2 regions of the Pilosibacter fragilis genome follow, and region 2 is predicted to be linked to the other one. Evidence: a T-box and tRNA genes for the amino acid it is inferred to sense, from the RefSeq annotation. Region 2 holds a T-box; the other holds one or more tRNA genes.
The links. A T-box is a leader RNA that pairs with one kind of tRNA and senses whether it is charged. The one in region 2 lies ahead of pheS (phenylalanine--tRNA ligase subunit alpha), so its partner is inferred to be a tRNA-Phe.

Region 1 (10,288 bases), on a different contig from region 2:
AAACGCGTCAAGATCAGTGTCGATCAGGTTCTCCGCGTCGATACTCTCCCCGTTGTAGGTGATCGTCACCTTCCACGGATATTCTTTTTCAATAGCGGCCTTCGCCTCACTTCTCGTCATTCCCTTTAAGGAAATTCCGTTTACGCTGATATCGGATGCCTGGAATGTGGATTCCTCGATGGCACTGGCCTCCGTCTCTTTTCCATGGCTCTTTCCGCCGGAAAAGATCCGGATCACGCCCGCGATCAGCACGACGCAGATCACCGCTCCGCCGATCATGATCCGCCGTCTCATAATGAGCTTTCTCTTCCTGCGCTGTGCCCGGATCCACGCCGGGGAATGCTGGCGGTAATCGTCCCGATATTCTCTCTGTCTGTTTGTGTTTCTCTTTTCCATATTTCTTCAACTTTCCGGAAAATTAGAATCGTTTTCCATGCTTATGTCAACATAGTTACAGGGTCCGCATCAAATGATGCCGAACCCTGATGTATACAATGCTCATCGTACACTGCTGTACGCTTCTCGGATACTCACTCATTATATCGGTCTGTCAAACCATTGTCAAGAATCCCGGAGGTCTATTTGTATCTCATATTATCCGAGGAATCCCAGATGCTCCAGCAGGATCTTGATCCCCATGAGTATCAGGATCACTCCGCCGGCCAGCTCCGCCCTCGACTTATATTTCATCCCAAATACATTACCGACCTTTACCCCGATTGCTGACAGGACAAAGGTCGTACAGCCGATAAAGGTCACCGCCCAGACGATATTTACATGGAGAAATGCGAAGGTGACTCCCACGGCGAGGGCATCAATACTCGTCGCAACCGCCAGCGCCAGCATGGTCTTCACATCAAAGCTCGCGCTGACCTCTTCCTCTTCGTCCTCCCTGGATTCTTTGATCATGCTTGATCCAATGATCCCGAGAAGCACAAAGGCGATCCAGTGGTCGATCTGGGTGATCATGGATTCAAACTGGCTTCCCAGAAGATAGCCAAGTGCCGGCATCAGCGCCTGAAATCCGCCAAAATAAGCGCCGCAGAGCAACGCATGCTTCGGTTCCATTTTCGTCACCGACAAGCCCTTACAGACAGACACCGCGAAGGCGTCCATCGACAGCCCCACAGCCAGGATAAACAATTCCAGAAGCCCCATAGATCATTTCCTCCAAATTTTATTTCTTGTTGATCTTCCCACCAGTAAGAAGCCCGCAAATGCATAAAAAAAGAGACCCCCTCTGTCTTTTCCCGACAGATAAGTCTCATCATTTAAAGTAAAACCAGGATCATTTCCAGTATGTTGGCCTTACTGCGCCAGTGGCGCCGACTACTCCCCTATTCTGGTAGTTATTCGATTCGTAATTCTAAAGAAGAATGCGGATGAAGGGATTTGAACCCCCACGGTTGCCCGCCAGCTCCTAAGGCTGGTGCGTCTGCCAGTTCCGCCACATCCGCATGATCTCCGATAGAATCTCATTATAGCGTGTTTGAAAAGAATTGTCAATTACGCTTTTGTTTAATTTTCCGCGCAAGTTTCCCACAGTTACAACGGTATCATACGGAATTTTCAGTTCAGAAAATTCCTACCCATGAAAAGTAACTTTCCACCGACTGACGCCCTAAAATATTCTTATCTACCGCGGCATTTTCTTCTCTTCCTCATCGTAGTCATCCAGGAAATTATACGTCCAGTCTCCCTTGTGATAGCCGATGACCGTTTTTAAATTAATATTGTGGACACTGTTGAAGATGTTCATGTCGATGGTATCGCAGCGCTTCCTGAGCTCCGCGATCAGCTCCTTCATCTCGTCGCGCTTCGATCCCTTTTCGCCGCCGCATGTCGCGCAGCGCTCGGTGAAGCGGCAGGCGCACTGAATAAAGTGAAGGTTGTTGTAATCCCTCCAGGCCTTGATGTCCGCCTCGCGGACCATGTACATCGGGCGGATCAGCTCCATGCCCTCGAAGTTCTTGCTGTGGAGCTTCGGCATCATCGTCTCGACTTTTCCGCTGTACAGCATGCCCATGAGCGTCGTCTCGATCACGTCATCGAAATGATGCCCCAATGCGATCTTATTGCAGCCAAGCTCCTTCGCGTGGGAGTAAAGGTAACCGCGGCGCATTCTCGCACAGAGATAGCACGGACTCTTATCCACGTCAGCGACAATATTGAAGATATCGCTTTCAAACACATTGATCGGGATGCCGAGAAGCTTCGCGTTGTTTAAGATGATATTCCAGTTGTCCTCGTTGTAGCCCGGATTCATCACAAGGAATACGAGGTCGAATTTTACCTTGCCGTGAAGCTGCAGCTCCTGTAAAAGCTTCGCCATCAGCATCGAGTCTTTTCCGCCGGAAATGCAGACCGCGATCTTATCGCCTTCCTTAATTAACTCGTAGTCATGGACTCCCTTTGTGAACCGTCTCCAGATGGACTTGCGGTATTTCGTGATGATGCTGCGCTCGATGGCTTTCGTCCGCTCCGTGACCTCTTCCTCGTTCATGACCATCATGGATAAGGACAGGCGCAGGAAGGAACGGTATCCGCCCTCCACGCTTCCGGCATCAAAGCCCGCATCGCTCATAAGCTCTGCAACGTAAAGACTCTTATTTCCGGTGTGACAGAGTACCCATACCGGCTTGTCCTTCGGGATCGCCGCGAGAAGCTTTCCCACATTCACGCCCTCTTCCCAGGCTTTTCCATCGCCGATGGTGCCGGATTCCAGATCCGCCTCTTCCGGATTCTCCAGATATTCCACCAGCTTGTCCTCCGGGATATTTAAGGCGGCGTCCATGGACCCCTTTTTGTATTCCTCCGCCGGACGGATGTCAATGATCGTCCGGTCAAAGGTTCTTCCATTGATCAGCTCTGCGGCTGTAATCGTTTTAATCATTCTTTTTCTATTCTCCGTTTACGGCCGTCTCCGGGTGCCGGGGTGCCGTCACTGTTTCTATAGGAAGAAAATCCCTGTATTTTCAAGGAGTTTCCGATTTTATACAACGGTTGACATGATAACATAAGGAAAAAAAGCTGTCAATCTGTATCTTTGCAGTTCTTTATTTTCCCATGATGTCCTGCAGCATATAGACTCTATTGAACGGGAATGAGAAGTAATATCCGTCCGCAAAATCTTCCACCATCTTCATGACTTCCTTCGCGAGCTGGATTCCCGCTGCCTCGCCTTCCTTGCGGTTCGCTTTCTCCGGGTATCTGGCAACGATCTCGTCCGTCACGTTGACGCCTGCGATCTCATTTTTCATGAACATGGCATTTTTTCTGCTGATCAGCGGCATGATCCCGCAGAGGATTGTCGCGCCCGTCTCCTCCTTGATCCGGCGCAGTCTCGCCGCGTCCTCCTTCGTGAATACCGGCTGGGTCAGGAAGAACTCCGCGCCCTCTTCCATCTTTTTCTTCACACGTCCAATCTCCACATCCAAGTTCTTTCTTCCCTGGTTGATGGCGCCGCCGTAGCAGAGCGGGTTCTTCGCGAAGACATCCTCATTCATCTCCTTTGCGATCTTCATGAGACCGGTGGAGTCGGAGTTGAACACCGCCTTTACGGTCTGTCTCGCTGTGGACGGGATCGGATCTCCTGTAATAATTAAGAAGTTATGGATGTCATTGATGGCCGCTCCCAAAAACAGGGACCGCATAGCGATCGCATTCCGGTCACGGCAGCAGATATGCGGCATCACATTAAGGCCTGTAGCCTGACGGACCTTGCTCGCCATGAGGACGGAATCGACTCTTGTCCGCCCGGACGGGGAATCCGGGAATGTGAGGACATCCACGCCCGCATTCTTTAAAAGATGGGCCGACTCCAAAAGCTTCTCATCATCCGCATCAAAGGGCGGGGCAAGTTCTACCGCGATGAGCTTTTTCTGTTTCCTCTCTCCGTTTTCATCGTAAAGGAATCCATGTCTCTGGACATGTCCCGTCTGCTCCCCATTATCCATCTCTGTATCCAGGACAATCTTGTTTAAGATTCCGTCCCACGAAGACAGTTCTCCGATAAATTCCGGGGTCGTTCCACAGCAGCCGCCGAGAATATCTGCGCCGAGCGCCTGAAGTTCCTTCATCTTCTCCGCAAAGTATGCCGGTGTATTTCCAAACTGGAGCTTATTTCTCGTCAGCGTCGGATATCCCGCATTCGGGATCGCAAGCAGGAACTTATCCACAGGACGACCCGCCTTTTCCAGGATCTGGCGCATATGGGCCGGACCTACGCCGCAGTTTAAGCCCACCGCATCGATCTCCGGAACAGCCGCCGCATCCGCTAACAGGCGCTTCGCGCTGAGTCCCGCCGCGCTGTAGCCAAACTGGTTTACAGAGAAGGAGACCATGATAAACATCTCATATTCCGCGCAGATCTTTTTGATCGCCGGAAGAATTCCGTCGAGGTCCGCGAATGTCTCAAAATCCAGAACTGTGACACCGCGCTCCGCAAAGGTCTTCGCAATCTGATAATACTCGTCCGCCGCTGCCGCCGCGTCCTCCGCTCCATTCACCGGAATCGGGCCGATATCTCCCGCAATCCAGGCATCTCTCCCGTTTACCGCGTCTCTCGCGATCTCAACCGCCGCCTGAATGTTTTTCTCAACTTCCGCAAAATCCTCCTGCAGTGTTTCTTTGTTTGACGCAAACGTATTTGTCCTGATAAATTTCGCTCCGGCATTCAGGTATTCCTCGTGGATCTTCTTTACTTTCTCCGTCGCAGTAATATTTGCCAGCTCCGGGATATCCTGGGTCTGGTATTTTGCGGCAAAATAGGTTCCGAAGGCGCCGTCGGTGATGAGGTTGGTGGTTTTCAGATATTCGCGTAAATTCATGTTCGTCCTCCTGTGGGGTATCAGCTTTTATGGGGTAGTCTGACATTCTGACACAATTATTATATAGAAAAACCGGACCTCTGAAATTCAGAGATCCGGCAATTCATAAGAAGAGCGGGTGATGGGAATCGAACCCACGTATCCAGCTTGGAAGGCTGGTGTTCTACCATTGAACTACACCCGCGTATAAGTAATGAGAGGCAACTGATGACATCGAAAGTTTTCGTTGGGAGCTTGCTCACATAAGAAAAAATTTCTATGTCAGCAGTTATCGCCGTTGCAAACGGCGATTATGGAGCGAAGCTCCATAATACCTCGGAGTCATCCTCACCAGTACCTCTAGTGCCCAAAGCTGGAATCGAACCAGCGACACGAGGATTTTCAGTCCTCTGCTCTACCAACTGAGCTATCTGGGCGCATAAATTTGGAAGCACAGAGGAAAGGTAATAAATTTACGAAGAAAATTCCGTTGAGAGCTTGCTCACATAAGGAATTTTATTTGGAAATTTATTCGTTGATTTGTATTTACAAATCAACGTACATCTCGGGGACGCAGTTCCCGAGATGGGCTTTCCGCAGCTCGCCAAGAACTGCTCATTCCAATCTGGGGCTTTGCATTCCCTAACTTCCTGGATCAATAATGGGCGGAGGTGGATTCGAACCACCGAAGCAAGTTGCAGCAGATTTACAGTCTGTCCCCTTTGGCCACTCGGGAATCCGCCCATATCATTCTGACAATTCAAAATGATACCATACATTAATTCAAAAATCAAGCAGTTTTTTCATCATCCTGCCCAGAACTCCGCGCGATAAAGATCATCGCTCCATTTCCCGGAAGCTCCACTTCCATCACACCATCCACCACCGGGTATTTCAGGCTTCCTACATTGTAGCGCTTCGCGTCCGTGAGCATCACACGGACCATGGCATCTGCGGTCACCTCCGCTTCCCATACCGGGATCCGGACTCTCTGTGCATAGTCCTCGCTGTTCACCACGACGACTCCCTGCTCGTCTGCGTCGAACCTTCCGTAAGCGATCATGCCGTTCTCCGCCAACAGCGACTTAAACGCGCCCCGCCTGAACGCAGGAGTCCTGTTCCGAATCCCCGTCAGATACCGGTGGAATTCCGTGAGCTCCAGATCTTCCTTTCCCCACGGGAACGTTCTCCGGTTGTCCGGATCTGTCCAGCCGCAGACACCGGCCTCATCCCCGTAATAGATCGTCGGAGCCCCCGGCCATGTCATCTGGATCAGGGCGCCGGAGCGGAATGTTCCGTAATTGATGCCTTTTTCCGCGTTTTCGGCGTCCTCCGGCTTATAAAGCCGTCCCACCACACGGTTCGTTCTCGTAAGGAACCTCGAGTGATCATGGTTTGAAAGCTCATTCATCGCCGCGTAGAGCGATCCCGTCTGCATCCGGCTCATATTTGAAAGCATGGAGCACATAAACGCCTGGCTGTTGTGGAGCAGGTGCTCATCCTTCCGCTCGCTGTGCTTCTCAAGGCCTGTGAGGAACCAGGAGACCGGCTCCATGAACGCATCGTAATTCATCACCGTGTCCCACTGATCCCCGGAAAGCCAGTCTGAAGCGTCCCCATAATGTTCCGCCAGGATCAGCGCGTCCGGGTTCGCCTCCTTCACCGTCTTCCGGAAATCTCTCCAGAACCGGTGGTTCATCTCCGGAGAATGCCCGAGATCCGCCGCCACGTCAAGTCTCCAGCCATCGATGGAATACGGCGGGGAGAGCCAGCGTCTCGCGATATCAAGCACATACTGATACAGCTTCTCCGATCCCTCATAGTTCAGCTTCGGCAGTGTGTTATGTCCCCACCAGCCTTCGTAGGAATCATTGTCCGGCCATCCGTCCTGATCTCCGAACAGGAAGAAATCCCGGTACGGACTGTCCGCTGTCAGGTAAGCCCCCGGCTCATACCCGCCGTCCTTCTCATAGATCTTCTCCCGGTCCATCCATTTATTGAAGGAACCGCAGTGGTTGAACACGCCGTCCAGGATAATCCGCATCCCCCTCTTATGGACCTCCTGCACAAATCGGGCAAAAAACTCATCGCTGGCCTCCAGATTTTCCCGGTCAGAGGTGCGCACGGAATACCGCTTCGCATTCCCGTTGTCCGACGCGTCTCCCGTCACAAGCCCGCCTTCATCCTTTACGATCACGCCGTAATGCGGATCGATATGCTCGTAATCCTGACAGTCGTACTTATGGTTCGACGGAGACACGAACACCGGACTCAGGTAGAGGACCTCCACCTTCAGACTCTGAAGATAGTCTAACTTATCCCAGATCCCCTGAATATCACCGCCGTAAAACCGATCCACATCGAGAACCGAAAGCCGCTCATCCCATTTTTCCACCTTCGTCACCGGGAATCCGATGTAGACATACTCGTCCCCCAGAACATCGTTCGTCGGATCTCCGTTGTTAAACCGGTCCACGAAGATCTGGTACATCAGGGCACCCTTCGCCCATTCCGGTACATGGAATCCCGGTGTGATCACGAAAGGCGCATCCATGCCGCCGGCCTCCAGAACGCCGAGACGATTGTAATGGCAGACCTCGCTCCCCTTTACAGCCTCAAAATCATATCGCAGCGGGGTCTCCCCCACTAAAATCTCTGTCTCATAGAAATCAAATCTTCCGATGGATTCCTTTTTCTTAAGCTCCAGCCGCCTGCCCTCTTCCCGGCTTACGGCATCCCGGACCACCGCATACACATGATCCACATCCCCGGCTCCGGTCCGGAACCTGATCGTTACTTTATCCCCGCACTCCGGTTCTTCCGGAATGCGGTACTCTTTTGTCCCATCACTGAAAAGTGCCGCCTTCAACATATTTTGAATGGCCTCCCTTACTGATCTGAAACGGCTGCCCGGTCAGCACGCAGCCGTATGACTGATATCTGTTTTCATTTACTTCACTCACAAGTGTTATTATACAGGATTGCACACCTGTTTGCACGTTTTTTTCTGAAAATAGATAGACCCGAAAATAGAAAGACCTGAAACCAGCCGCTCTGAACTGCGGCAAAAATTCCAGGTCTTTTGTCTAAAAATGGGCAGAAAGAAAGCCAGCGGGGGGAACCACTGGCCTTCTTCCGGAAAAGGTATTATGTCTCTTATGGGGTATAGCAAAAACTATATAATGTATTGGGGGGTTACGTGTAGTAATATAGCATAGGAATCCGGATAAGTGTGCACAAACATTTAAAAACATGAAAATATTTTTTGTTCATTTTGCCACTGGCCCATTTTTCTTTATGCATTTTTATCATTTCAAGCAAAAAATCGACGTTTGGCTGTATTTCTTTTGCACAAACGTCGATCTGCTTAAGTTTCTAAACTTTTACTCAAAATGACCCGTCAAAGCATTTCTAAGTCTTTCTTTTTCTGCTGCCCAGGGAACCACCGACGCAGAAATTTATTCTGTTGCTGCAGACTTTTCCTCAGCACCTGTAAATAAACGGTCAAACTCCGCCTGACCGATCTTCTCTTTCTCGATCAGCAGCGCAGAACACTTATGGAGAATATCCTCATGCTCCAGAATGATCTGTTTCGCCTTCGCATAGCACTCGTCGATGATCCGCTTTACCTCACTGTCGATATCGGAGGCAACACGCTCGCCGTAGGATCTCGTATGCGCAAGATCTCTTCCGATGAACACCTCGTCATCATCACTGCCATAGTTGATCATTCCGAGCTTCTCAGACATACCGTACTGGGTCACCATCGCCCGGGCGATCGCGGATGCCTGTTTGATATCCTGGGACGCGCCTGTGGTCACATCACCGAAGATGATCTCCTCAGCGATCCGTCCGCCAAGGGAAACCATGATGGTCTCTAACATCTTACTCTTCGTGTTGAACATCTCATCCTTCTCCGGAAGTGGCATCGTGTATCCAGCCGCGCCCATGCCGGTCGGGATGATGGAGATCGTGTGGACCGGACCGACATCCGGGAGTTCATGGAACAGGATCGCATGGCCCGTCTCATGGTAAGCCGTGATCTTCTTCTCCTTCTCGGAGATCACCTTGCTCTTCTTCTCCGCGCCGATTCCGACCTTCACGAATGCCTGATCGATATCTGCCTGGAGAATATAGCGGCGGGACTGCTTTGCAGCGAGAATTGCCGCCTCATTTAAGAGGTTTTCCAGATCCGCACCGGTAAATCCGGCTGTGGTCTGTGCCACTCTTGTTAAATCTACATCGTCGCCCAGCGGCTTTTCCTTGGAGTGGACCTTTAAGATCTCCTCGCGTCCGCGGATATCCGGTTTTCCGACTCCGACCTTCCGGTCGAAACGGCCCGGTCTTAAGATCGCCGGATCCAGGATATCTACACGGTTTGTCGCCGCCATAACGATAATTCCCTCATTGACGCCGAAACCGTCCATCTCAACGAGAAGCTGGTTTAAGGTCTGCTCGCGCTCGTCATGTCCGCCGCCCATACCGGTACCGCGGCGTCTCGCAACGGCATCGATCTCATCGATAAAGACGATACACGGTGCGTTCTTCTTCGCGTCCTCGAAAAGGTCGCGGACACGGGATGCGCCGACACCGACGAACATCTCTACGAAGTCCGATCCGGAAATGGAGAAGAACGGGACACCGGCCTCACCGGCAACCGCCTTCGCGAGAAGTGTCTTACCGGTTCCCGGAGGGCCCACAAGGATCACTCCCTTCGGGATCCTCGCGCCCACATCCGTATATTTCTTCGGATTCTTCAAGAAATCAACGATCTCTTCGAGTTCTTCCTTCTCCTCCTCAAGACCTGCGACCTTTGAGAAGTTCACGGAATTTGTCCGGCTCATCTTCGCGCGGCTCTTTCCAAAATTCATCATCTTGGAGTTTCCGCCGCCGCCACCGCCGAGTCTCGCGTTCATGAACATAAACATGAACATGATGACCACAGCGCTCAATGCTACCGGGATGATAACGGACATCAGGTAATTCTCCTGTGGAACATTCTCGACAATATAGTCGATAGAGTTTTCCCGGAGAAGTTTTTCTGCTTCTTTTACATCGGACACTGCGACAACTGCCCGGTCTCCGCTTTTCAGCAATATATCCAGGATTCCGGTCGGCGGCTGCTGGTTCTGATTGATGTCTACGGATTCGATGGTCTTATTCTCCACGGCCACCATGAATTCCTGGTGGGTCATCTCCTGGCTGAATAAGCTCCCCTGGCTCGTCAGGCTTGACGCGAATGTGATAAGCGCGATCACAAGCAGGACGAGACCGATTCCGCGGAACTGCTGGTTCTGTTTCAACTTGGGGTGCCTCCTTACTGCTGCTCCACAACGCCGATGAACGGAAGGTTGCGGTATTTCTGGTCATAATCGAGGCCATAGCCTACAACGAACTCATCCGGGATCGTAAAGCAGGTGTAATCAACTTTTACCTGTTTCTTTACGCGGCGCTCCGGCTTGTCAAGCAGAGTGCATAAG
Region 2 (10,288 bases):
AAACGTCATCGGCAAGAGCCTCCTCCTGCTCTTCCTTCGTGATCTTTCCCTGCTCGTACATGTACTGGAGGATCACGCGGCGCTTTTCTTCGTTGCGTTTTCTTCCGTTCTCGGAGAGCGGGTTGAATCTCGACGGGTTCTGGGTGATTCCGGCGATGACGGTCGCTTCGGAGAGTGTAAGGTCCGAAACATCCTTATCAAAGTAACGGAGAGCCGCCGCCTTTACGCCCAGAGTGTTGTTTCCGAGGTTGATGGTATTTAAGTAGTTTTTGAGGATGATCTTTTTATCCATGATCTTCTCTAACTGGATCGCCAGATACTGCTCCTGGATCTTTCGCTCAAGCTTCTCCCCGAAGGTGTCCTCATTGCCGCCTTCAAAGATATTGTTTTTAATGAGCTGCTGGGTCAGGGTACTTCCGCCGCCGGCACTGGAGTCACCGGTAATGATTCCGACGGCCGCACGGACCATGGAACGGACATCAACGCCTTTGTGGGACCAGAACCTGGAATCCTCAATCGCGACGAAAGCGTCGATCAGGCACTGGGGAAGTTCCTCGTAGGATGCCTCAAGACGGTTCGCTCCTGATTTTACGAGCGTTTCCGTGAGGTTTCCCTTACTGTCATAGACCATGGTGGCATAACCGCTTGGCTCGATGCTCGCTACATCGATCTCCGGGGCTGCGTCGATAACGCCCTTGAAGATTCCGTAGCCGAAGCTGATTCCAAGCACCGCTGCAAACAGAACCAGGATCAGGATGATCTTTGTGAGAAGAAGCACCAGATGTGAGGTGATCTTCTGTGATCTGGAATTTGTCTTGCGGAGTGTCTTTTCCACCTCGTTTTTTCCATAATTCATTCAGGATGCCTCCTTTATCATTCCCTAATTATAGCAAAGTTTCATTCATTTATAAATAGTTATTGTGGAAAAGTTTGGTTTGTATTATGATATTTTTGACCGCAAAGTGGGAAAATATGAAGGAAAAATTACATTTTGTGGTCGGAATCGTCAAAGACATGACAAAAATATGAATGACAGGGATATCTTTCCGCAATGCGGAATTATGAGGGTTGCCTGTCCGGTTCTGCCCGGAAACCGGAAATAACGGAAAAATATACGGGACGGACAGCAGGTTTGGACGGGATATGAAGGAGAGGAGATATGGCTCTTGACAGCGTGAAAATTTTATACAAAGGCGGCACAGCGGAGATCGAAGTGAAGAAATCCCGCTTTATCGCGAACCTGAAATCGGTGGAGTCCGAGGAGGAGGCAGCGGCGTTTATCGCCGAGATCAAAAAGAAATACTGGGACGCCCGCCACAACTGCCAGGCCTTTACCATCGGCATGAACCACGAGCTCACAAGATGCAGCGATGATGGGGAACCGGCCCAGACGGCGGGACGGCCGATGCTTGACGTGCTTTTAGGCGAGGATGTCCACAACGTCTGTGTCGTCGTGACGAGATATTTCGGCGGGACCCTGCTTGGAACAGGCGGTCTTGTGCGGGCTTATTCCGGCGCTGTGAAGGAGGGACTTGCGGCTTCCGAGATCGTTGAGAAGAAGCGCGCCTTTGAGATGAAGATCGTGACGGACTACACAGGTGTCGGAAAGATCCAGTACATTTTGGGACAGGAAAATATGACGGTGTTGGACAGCGTGTACACGGATAAGGTGGAGTTTTCCGTTCTCGTCCCGGTGGCAGAGTACGATGGCCTGGAAAAGAAGATCACCGAGGGGACAAGCGGCGGCGCGAAGATCGGGAAGGGCGATGAGGTGTGGTACGGCACACTTAATAAGGAAGTGATTCTGTTTTAACTGCCGGCCGGGGCATCAGTCTGCACATACAGAAGTTATGTCTTGAAGGGGATATCAGGCTGATCCTTGAATGCCGCAGCAAGCCAGTATAAACGGGGGTTCTGACATTTCGAATGGGTGAGAGAAAACTAACTGCCGATTGGATAGAAAAAAACACACAGAAAAGGCAGATCTGCCCCGAATTTTGAAAGATTATATATTGCATTTTGATTTCATGAATGCTATAATTTTGAGTCGGTAATGCAAAAATTAGGAAATGTAGTGTATACAATGTAAGATGACTGTGCAAAACGGGTCGGGAAATGATCGGTGAGAGGACAGTTATAGATGAAGAAAGAGGATTGATTATGAAGATCAAACGCGAAGATATCAGAAATATTGCGATCATCGCCCACGTTGACCACGGTAAAACGACCCTGGTAGACCAGTTATTAAAGCAGAGCGGCGTATTCCGTGCAAACCAGGAAGTAGAAGAGCGTGTCATGGACTCCAATGACATCGAGAGAGAAAGAGGAATTACAATCCTTTCCAAGAATACAGCCGTATTCTACAAGGGTGTGAAGATCAACATCATCGACACCCCAGGTCATGCGGACTTTGGCGGCGAGGTTGAGCGTGTCCTTAAGATGGTAGACGGTGTTGTCCTTGTTGTCGACGCATTCGAGGGACCGATGCCGCAGACGAAGTTCGTTCTCCAGAAAGCACTTGACCTTGACTTAAGAGTTATCGTCTGCATCAACAAGATCGACCGCCCGGAGGCAAGACCGGAAGCAGTGATCGACGAGACTCTTGAATTATTCATGGATCTCGACGCATCTGATGAGCAGCTTGACTGCCCGTTCGTTTACGCGTCTGCCCGTGCAGGCTTCGCAAAGAAAGAATTAGATGATCCTGAAGTGGATATGAGCCCGTTATTCGAGACCATTATCAACTATATCCCGGAGCCGGAAGGTGATCCGGAGGCTGAGACCCAGGTCCTTATCAGCACCATCGACTACAACGAGTTCGTAGGCCGTATCGGTATCGGTAAGATCGACAGCGGTTCCTTAAAGTTAAATCAGGACTGCGTGATCGTAAACCATCATGATCCGGACAAGATGAAGAAGGTTAAGATCGGTAAGCTCTATGTATTCGACGGCTTAAAGAGAGTCGAAGTACAGAACGCGACCATCGGTGAGATCGTAGCGATCTCCGGTATCCCGGATATCCATATCGGTGATACCCTCTGCTCCCCGGAGAAGCCGGAGGCGATTCCGTTCCAGAAGATCTCCGAGCCGACGATCTCCATGAACTTCATGGTAAATGACAGTCCGCTGGCAGGTCAGGAAGGTAAGTTCATTACTTCCCGTCACCTCCGCGACCGTCTGTTCCGTGAGTTAAACACGGATGTCAGCCTTCGTGTAGAAGAGACAGAGTCCGCAGACTGCTTCAAGGTATCCGGCCGTGGTGAGCTTCATCTGTCCGTCCTGATCGAGAACATGCGCCGTGAGGGCTTTGAGTTCGCTGTCAGCAAGGCAGAGGTTATCTACAAATACGACGAGAGAAACAGAAAGTTAGAGCCGATGGAGCTCGCTTACGTTGATGTTCCGGATGAGTTTACCGGAGCTGTCATCCAGAAGCTTACAAGCAGAAAGGGTGAACTTCAGGGGATGAGTCCGACAAACGGCGGTTACACAAGACTTGAGTTCTCCATCCCGTCCAGAGGTCTCATCGGTTACCGCGGTGAGTTCATGACAGATACAAAGGGTAACGGTATCCTGAACACAAGCTTTGACGGATACGCTCCGTTCAAGGGTGAGTTAAGCTACAGAAAGACAGGCTCCCTGATCGCGTTCGAGGCCGGTGAGTCCATCACCTATGGTCTGTTCAACGCCCAGGAGAGAGGTACCCTGTTCATCGGACCGGGCGTAAAGGTTTACTCCGGTATGATCGTCGGACAGAGCCCGAAGGCGGAGGATATCGAGATCAACGTCTGCAAGACAAAGAAGTTAACAAATACACGTTCCTCCAGCGCCGACGAGGCATTAAAGCTTGTTCCGCCGAAGATTATGAGCCTGGAGCAGTGTCTGGATTTCATCGATACGGACGAGCTTCTTGAGATCACACCGACAAGCCTTCGTATCAGAAAGAAGATCCTTGATCCGACCCTCAGAAAGAGAGCAATGATCAGCAAGAAGAGCCAGATGTAATCATTGATCACCATCTGCGCGGAAACCTACGAAGATAGGATCACGAAGACGCAGCGTGATCTTATGAAAAGATAGAAAGAAAGCAGGACCGCTTCCGCATGAAAAAGTGTGGGACGATCCTGCTTTTATCATACAGCCGGATTGAGAGAAATAAGAAACCTGTGTGATGATTCCTGCCATTTGAGCAACAGAATGTGTTGATGCAGGAGCCTGGAACTCTGTCCGGCGTGCATTGAAAGAGGGAGAATTATGCTTCAGATATTGATCAGTGCCTGTCTCATCGGCGAAAACTGCAAGTGGGACGGCTCGAACAACCGCAATCAGGATGTGCTCGATTTTATGAAAAAAATGGAAGGAAAGGCAAAGTTCCATCTGGTCTGCCCGGAACAGGCGGGCGGACTTCCGACCCCGCGGGCAGCCTCCGAGATCCATATGCCGGACGAGGCGGTCATGAACACGGAAGGCGAGGACGTCACGGCAGAATTCCTCCTCGGCGCCGACTTCGCGCTCCGGGAGGCGAAAAAATATGACTGCACCATCGCGATTTTAAAAGAAAGAAGCCCGTCATGCGGCTCAAACGGCATCTATGACGGAACCTTTTCCCATAAACTCCGCGAGGGAATGGGAAAGACTGCGGCCCTGCTTGCCGGGTATGGACTGAAAGTGTACGGGGAGAGCCGGCTGAAAGAACTGGAAGCAGTGATCAACAGCGGAGAGCTCACTTGATGGTTTAGAGGTTTAAAAATAAGAAAAATATAGGTAACTGTTCAGTAGGTCTGCGCACTTGCTGCGCTGACCGTAAGAAAACCTAGGCTAAAAGGCAAAAATCCCATCGGCGTAGCCGATTTGGAATGGATTTTTGCATGTAACTGTGAAGGTACTGAACAGTTACAAATATAGAATTATTTCTTAGATCTGTGTATATTTAAATACTGGCAAGCAAGAAAAGCAGAAGAACATCCACATTGAATGTTTTTCTGCTTTTTCTGATATCTGTGCCGCCTGGTTGAAATCAATAATCTTACAGCGTCTTCGCCCTGTCCGCGATCGCCTCATGGAAATTAATGACCCGGTGGTCATATGTCTCGTTCATAAGCGGGGAGGAGATCATGAAATCTGCCGTTGCCTTATTATTTGCGATCGGGATGTCGTAGACCTGGGCGATACGAAGAAGCGCCTTCACGTCCGGATCGTGGGGCTGGGCAGTCAGGGGATCGGAGAAGAAAACAACGAAGTCGATGCGCCCCTCCACGATCTTCGCGCCGATCTGCTGGTCACCGCCGAGAGGACCGCTGTTATAGCCCTTTACCGGGAGACCGGTGGCTTCGGTGATCATTCTCGCGGTAGTTCCTGTGCCGCACAGGAAATGTCCCTTTAAGATCTCTTTATTTGCCTCGCACCATTCGATCATCTCATGCTTCTTACTGTCATGGGCGATCAGAGCGATGTTTTTCTGTTTACCGATGGTCAGTGTCAGAAAATCCATAGAAATTCCTCCTTTTTGACAGGTGTTGTCTCGAAAAGACCTGCATATTGCGAATGCGAATGGATGAAATAAAAGATAATATGCAGATAATTTGCTGCCACAAGGTGATAATGCCATAAAACGGGAATTGTGTCAAGAAATGCGGGCAATGTTTCGAAATAAATTCACAGATATAAACGGAAAATTAATAAGGAAGGTTAAAAGTTACTGTACACGGGTAGGAATTTTCTGAACTGAAAATTCCGTACAGTACAGTGGTGGTAGTGGATTTTGCCGATTTGGAATGCGAAGCATCGGCAAAATCAGTTACTGTTTGCGCAAGGCGTAAACAGTAACGGTTAAAACATGGATCCCATTCCGACAGACTGCCCGCCACTTGACAAATATTACGGATTGTGCTACCATCGTCAATGTGTAAAACGCAATGACAGAGACAGTACAAGGAAATTCCGGTATGACAGAGAGAAGGTTCACCGGCTGAAAGACCTTCCGAAGGAAACTTTTGTAAATTCACTCTTGAGCAGCCTGTGCGAAAGAAATTCCAGTAGTGCAGGACGGGAAGTCCCGTTACAGACGTTAGAGTGCCGCATATAAATCATGCGGAATCTGGGTGGTACCACGGAGAGTCAGCTTCGTCCCATAGCGCGGGACGGGGCTTTTTTCATGTTAACAGCTCAGCCATGCGATGATTTTTCCTGAGAAAGGTGCTGCAAGCTCGCTTGCATAAGCCTTTTTCAGAAAAAATCATCATACGGGGAACGCCCCGTGCTTCTTGTTTTCGTGAAAGAGAAAACAAGAAGATATGGCCATGCAGAAAAGCCTGACCGCCGCACTGATAGATAACCAAACCATACCGAAAGAATGAGGTGGACTATGGAAGAGAAGATCAAGGCACTGAAAGAGCAGATGGAAGCCGCTCTCGGCAGTGTAGAGTCCAAGGAACAGCTTGGTGAGTTCTGGCAGAACTTCCTTGGAAAGAAAGGCAGCATTGCGGACCTGATGAAAGGTCTTGGAAGCGTTCCGAAGGAGGAGCGCCCGAACGTTGGTAAGACGATCAACGAATTTAAGAATCAGGTAGAAGCACGCTACCAGGAAATGAAAAATAAGATGGATGAGCTGGAGCTTGCAGCCCGCAACAAGAGCGAGCAGGTCGACATCACCATGCCGGCAAAGATGCGCCCGGCAGGAGGACTTCATCCGCTCACCGTCACAGAGAACGAGATGATCGATGTCTTCGCCGGAATGGGCTTCGAGATCTACGACGGCCCGGAGATCGAGGATGACGACCATAACTTTACAAGATTAAACGTTGCAAAGAACCATCCGGCGAGAGATATGCAGGATACCTTCTATGTAGCGGAAGATATCTTGCTCCGTACCCACACAAGCCCGGGACAGATCCGTGTCATGGACGCGAAGAAGCCGCCGATCAAGATGCTGGCACCGGGACGTGTATTCCGTTCCGACAGTGACGCAACCCACTCCCCGATGTTCCATCAGATGGAAGGTCTTGTTGTGGATAAGAAGATCACACTCTGCGACCTTCAGGGTATGCTGGACAAGTTCGTACAGGCGATCTTCGGAAGCGAAGTTAAGACACGTCTCCGTCCGAGCTATTTCCCGTTCACGGAGCCGAGCGTTGAGGTCGATGTAAGCTGCTTCGAGTGCGGTGGAAAAGGCTGCCCGCTCTGCAAACACACCGGCTGGATCGAGGTTCTCGGCGGCGGTATCGTACACCACAAGGTCCTGGAAAACTGCGGAATCGACCCGAATGAGTATTCCGGTCTCGCCTTCGGTATCGGTATCGAGCGTATCGCCATGTTAAAATACGGTATCAACAACATCAACCTGCTTTATGAGAATGATCTTCGTTTCCTGAAGCAGTTCAAAGGCTAATAGGGGAGGGAGAAGATCATGAAAGTACCATTTAGTTGGCTGAAAGAATATGTTGACATTGACGTGACAGCCCAGGAGTTAGAGGATAAGCTTTTCGGCTGCGGATTCGAGGTAGAGGAACTGATCGATCTCTCCGCTGAGATCGACCGTGTCGTTGTCGGTGTTGTAAAAGAATGTACCCCGGTGGAGGGAACGCATCTTTGCACATGTAAAGTAGACTGCGGCGAGTATGGAAACGATATCCAGATCGTCACAGGCGCCCCGAATGTGTATGCAGGAATGCACACACCGGCAGCCCTCGACAATTCCACACTTCCGGGCGGCATCAGGATCAAGGCAAAACCGATGCGGGGCATCGAGTCCAACGGTATGCTCTGCTCCGGTGAAGAGCTGGGCTTAAACGAGGACCTGTATCCAGGTTCTGAGGTCTACGGTCTCTTAGACCTTCCGAAGGACACCGTCCCGGGAACAGATATCGCGAAAGTCGTTGGCTTAGACGACTATATCTTCGACATCTCTGTAACGGCGAACCGTGCGGACTGCCAGTCTGTTTTAGGAATCGCGAGAGAGGTTGCCGCAGTCTTAGACAAACCGCTTAAAATGCCGGCTCTCGACTACAAAGAGAGCGATTATAAATATGAAAACCTTGACATCAAAGTAGAGGCACAGGATCTCTGCCCGCGCTACTTAGGTCATGGTGTCAGAAACATCACTCCGGGCCAGTCCCCGAGATGGATGCGCCGCCAGTTAGCACTCTGCGGCTTAAGGAGCATCAGCAATGTGGTCGATATCACAAACTACGTGATGCTTGAGATCGGACAGCCGATGCATGCTTTCGATATGAGCACCTTAGAGAGCAGCCAGATCATCGTCCGCCGCGCGGAGAACGGCGAGATGATCCAGACTCTGGACGGAAAAGAGTTCAAGTTAAACGAGAACAATCTCGTGATCTGCGACGGCAGCAAACCGGTAGCCCTTGCGGGTATCATGGGCGGCATGAACAGTGAGATCACAGAGAACACCACGCAGCTTCTCTTTGAGTCGGCAAAATTCATGCGTGACAACATCCGTAAGACAGCGAGAAGCCTCGGACAGAACACCGATGCGTCCAGCCACTACGAGAAAGGTATCGCTGAGTATACCGTAGAGATCGGTATGGCACGTGCCCTTCACCTGATCGAAGAACTCGGTTGCGGCGAGATCACAGCCAGCGCATTCGATGTGAGCGCAGGCGCACCGAGAGAAGGTAAGAAATTTACCGCGACATTGAGTGGCATCAACAAGATCCTCGGCATCGAGGTTCCGGCAGAGAATGTTCTTGACATTCTCCGCAGACTCTGCTTCGAGGTAGAGCGCGACGGTGATGTTCTTACTGTGACAGCACCGCGCTACCGTGAGGATATCGAGGTTGGTGAGCCGGATCTCGCGGAGGAAGTGATCCGTGAATACGGTTACGAGCACATCGTTCCGACCTTCTTAAAGGATTCCGCAGTTACAAACGGTGGATTAAACCCGGCACAGAAGAGAAGAACAAAATTAAAACAGGTGATGGTATCCCAGGGCTATTTCGAGGTATCCACTCTGGCATTCTACTCTGACGCTGACCTTGACGCGCTTCATATCGCTGAGGACGCGAAGGAGCGCAACGTGATCCGCCTGTTAAACCCGATCACCACAAACCTTTCCATCATGAGAACAACCCTGGCTCCGTCCATGCTGAATACCGTTGTTGAGAATGTGAAGAAGGGCAACACGGCAGGACGTTTCTTTGAGTACGCGAACGTGTACTATCCGAAGGCACTTCCGCTTACAGAACTTCCGAATGAGATTCCGCATGTGGGATTCGCGGCATTCGGTGAGGAAGAAGACTTCTTTACCGTCAAAGGAACCATGGAAGAGCTTGCAGCTTCCTTCGGCGTAAGCTTCGACTACGAGAGAGCAGAGGATGTTCCGTATCTTCATCCGGGAATCTCCGCATACATTCTCTGTGATGGCGAGCGCGTCGGTTCCTTCGGTAAGCTTGCAAACAGCGTTGCGGGTGAGTTAAAGCTCCCGAAAGACAGCAAGGCAAACAACCAGATCTATCTCGGTGAGATCGACTTCGCGGCACTTGCTTCCCACATGCCGGAAGGTCTGCGCTACAAACCGATCTCCGAGTATGACACGGTTACCCGTGACCTGGCTATGGTCGTTGACGAGGATGTAAGCTGCGGCAGCCTGATCAATGAGATCAGGAAGGCATGCAAGCAGGTCGGTGACGCAGAGCTCTTCGATATCTACCGCGGCGAGCAGCTCGGAAAGGGTAAGAAGAGCATGGCATTCAAGATCACCTTTGTCCCGGAGGACAAGGCACTTGATCCGAAGGATATCGAGAGATTCGTAAAGAAGATCCTCGGAAACCTGAAGTTCCGTCTTGGAGCTGATATCCGGTAGGATCAATGGAATATTGATCAAATGTTTGAAAAAACGGTCATCTGATGCAGGCATGAACCTGCACCGGATGACTGCTTTTTTCGCTTAAACAAAAAGGCTGGAAGATAAAAATAAGACGTTCGCCAGAAAAATTACAAAAGAACGTTTCCCTATGGTACAATACAAAAGAACATGTCTGTTCAGAAAATTGGCAGTCAGATATGACCGAATCCTTGCAGAGGTGACAAATTATGCATACAAAACGTTTAGGGGATATGCTTCCTGAGGCTGGGCTGATCACGTAGGAGCAGCTCGGCGAGGCATTAAAATATCAGGCACAGGAAAAAGAATGACTGGGAACGACTCTGGTCAAACATAACTATATAACGGAAAAACAGCTGATCGATACACTGCGGATCCAGCTTGGCATCGAATATATCGATCTCTCGAAGGTGGATATCACGCCGGAAATGTCCAGATATGTAGCAAAGA

Region 1: it has a tRNA-Phe gene. The T-box ahead of pheS (phenylalanine--tRNA ligase subunit alpha) is inferred to sense a tRNA for this amino acid. The anticodon was not compared.

What each region holds. Positions count from the first base shown of each region.
Region 1 covers NZ_JAVYJB010000009.1:18,739-29,026, reverse strand. The annotation lists gene ABCW45_RS10045 (VanW family protein) at 1-396, opposite strand, end outside; gene ABCW45_RS10040 (manganese efflux pump MntP) at 595-1,158, opposite strand; tRNA gene ABCW45_RS10035 (tRNA-Leu) at 1,378-1,457, opposite strand; gene ABCW45_RS10030 (PP-loop family protein) at 1,637-2,893, opposite strand; gene ABCW45_RS10025 (bifunctional homocysteine S-methyltransferase/methylenetetrahydrofolate reductase) at 3,057-4,829, opposite strand; tRNA gene ABCW45_RS10020 (tRNA-Gly) at 4,943-5,013, opposite strand; tRNA gene ABCW45_RS10015 (tRNA-Phe) at 5,173-5,245, opposite strand; tRNA gene ABCW45_RS10010 (tRNA-Tyr) at 5,471-5,552, opposite strand; gene ABCW45_RS10005 (glycoside hydrolase family 13 protein) at 5,599-7,680, opposite strand; gene ftsH (ATP-dependent zinc metalloprotease FtsH) at 8,267-10,111, opposite strand; gene hpt (hypoxanthine phosphoribosyltransferase) at 10,126-10,288, opposite strand, start outside.
Region 2 covers NZ_JAVYJB010000016.1:50,004-60,291, reverse strand. The annotation lists gene ABCW45_RS13840 (transglycosylase domain-containing protein) at 1-856, opposite strand, end outside; gene ABCW45_RS13835 (YigZ family protein) at 1,160-1,813, shown strand; gene typA (translational GTPase TypA) at 2,161-4,002, shown strand; gene ABCW45_RS13825 (2-thiouracil desulfurase family protein) at 4,252-4,728, shown strand; gene ABCW45_RS13820 (methylglyoxal synthase) at 5,024-5,488, opposite strand; T-box leader at 5,904-6,131, shown strand; gene pheS (phenylalanine--tRNA ligase subunit alpha) at 6,362-7,384, shown strand; gene pheT (phenylalanine--tRNA ligase subunit beta) at 7,403-9,817, shown strand; gene ABCW45_RS13805 (ATPase, T2SS/T4P/T4SS family) at 10,150-10,288, shown strand, end outside.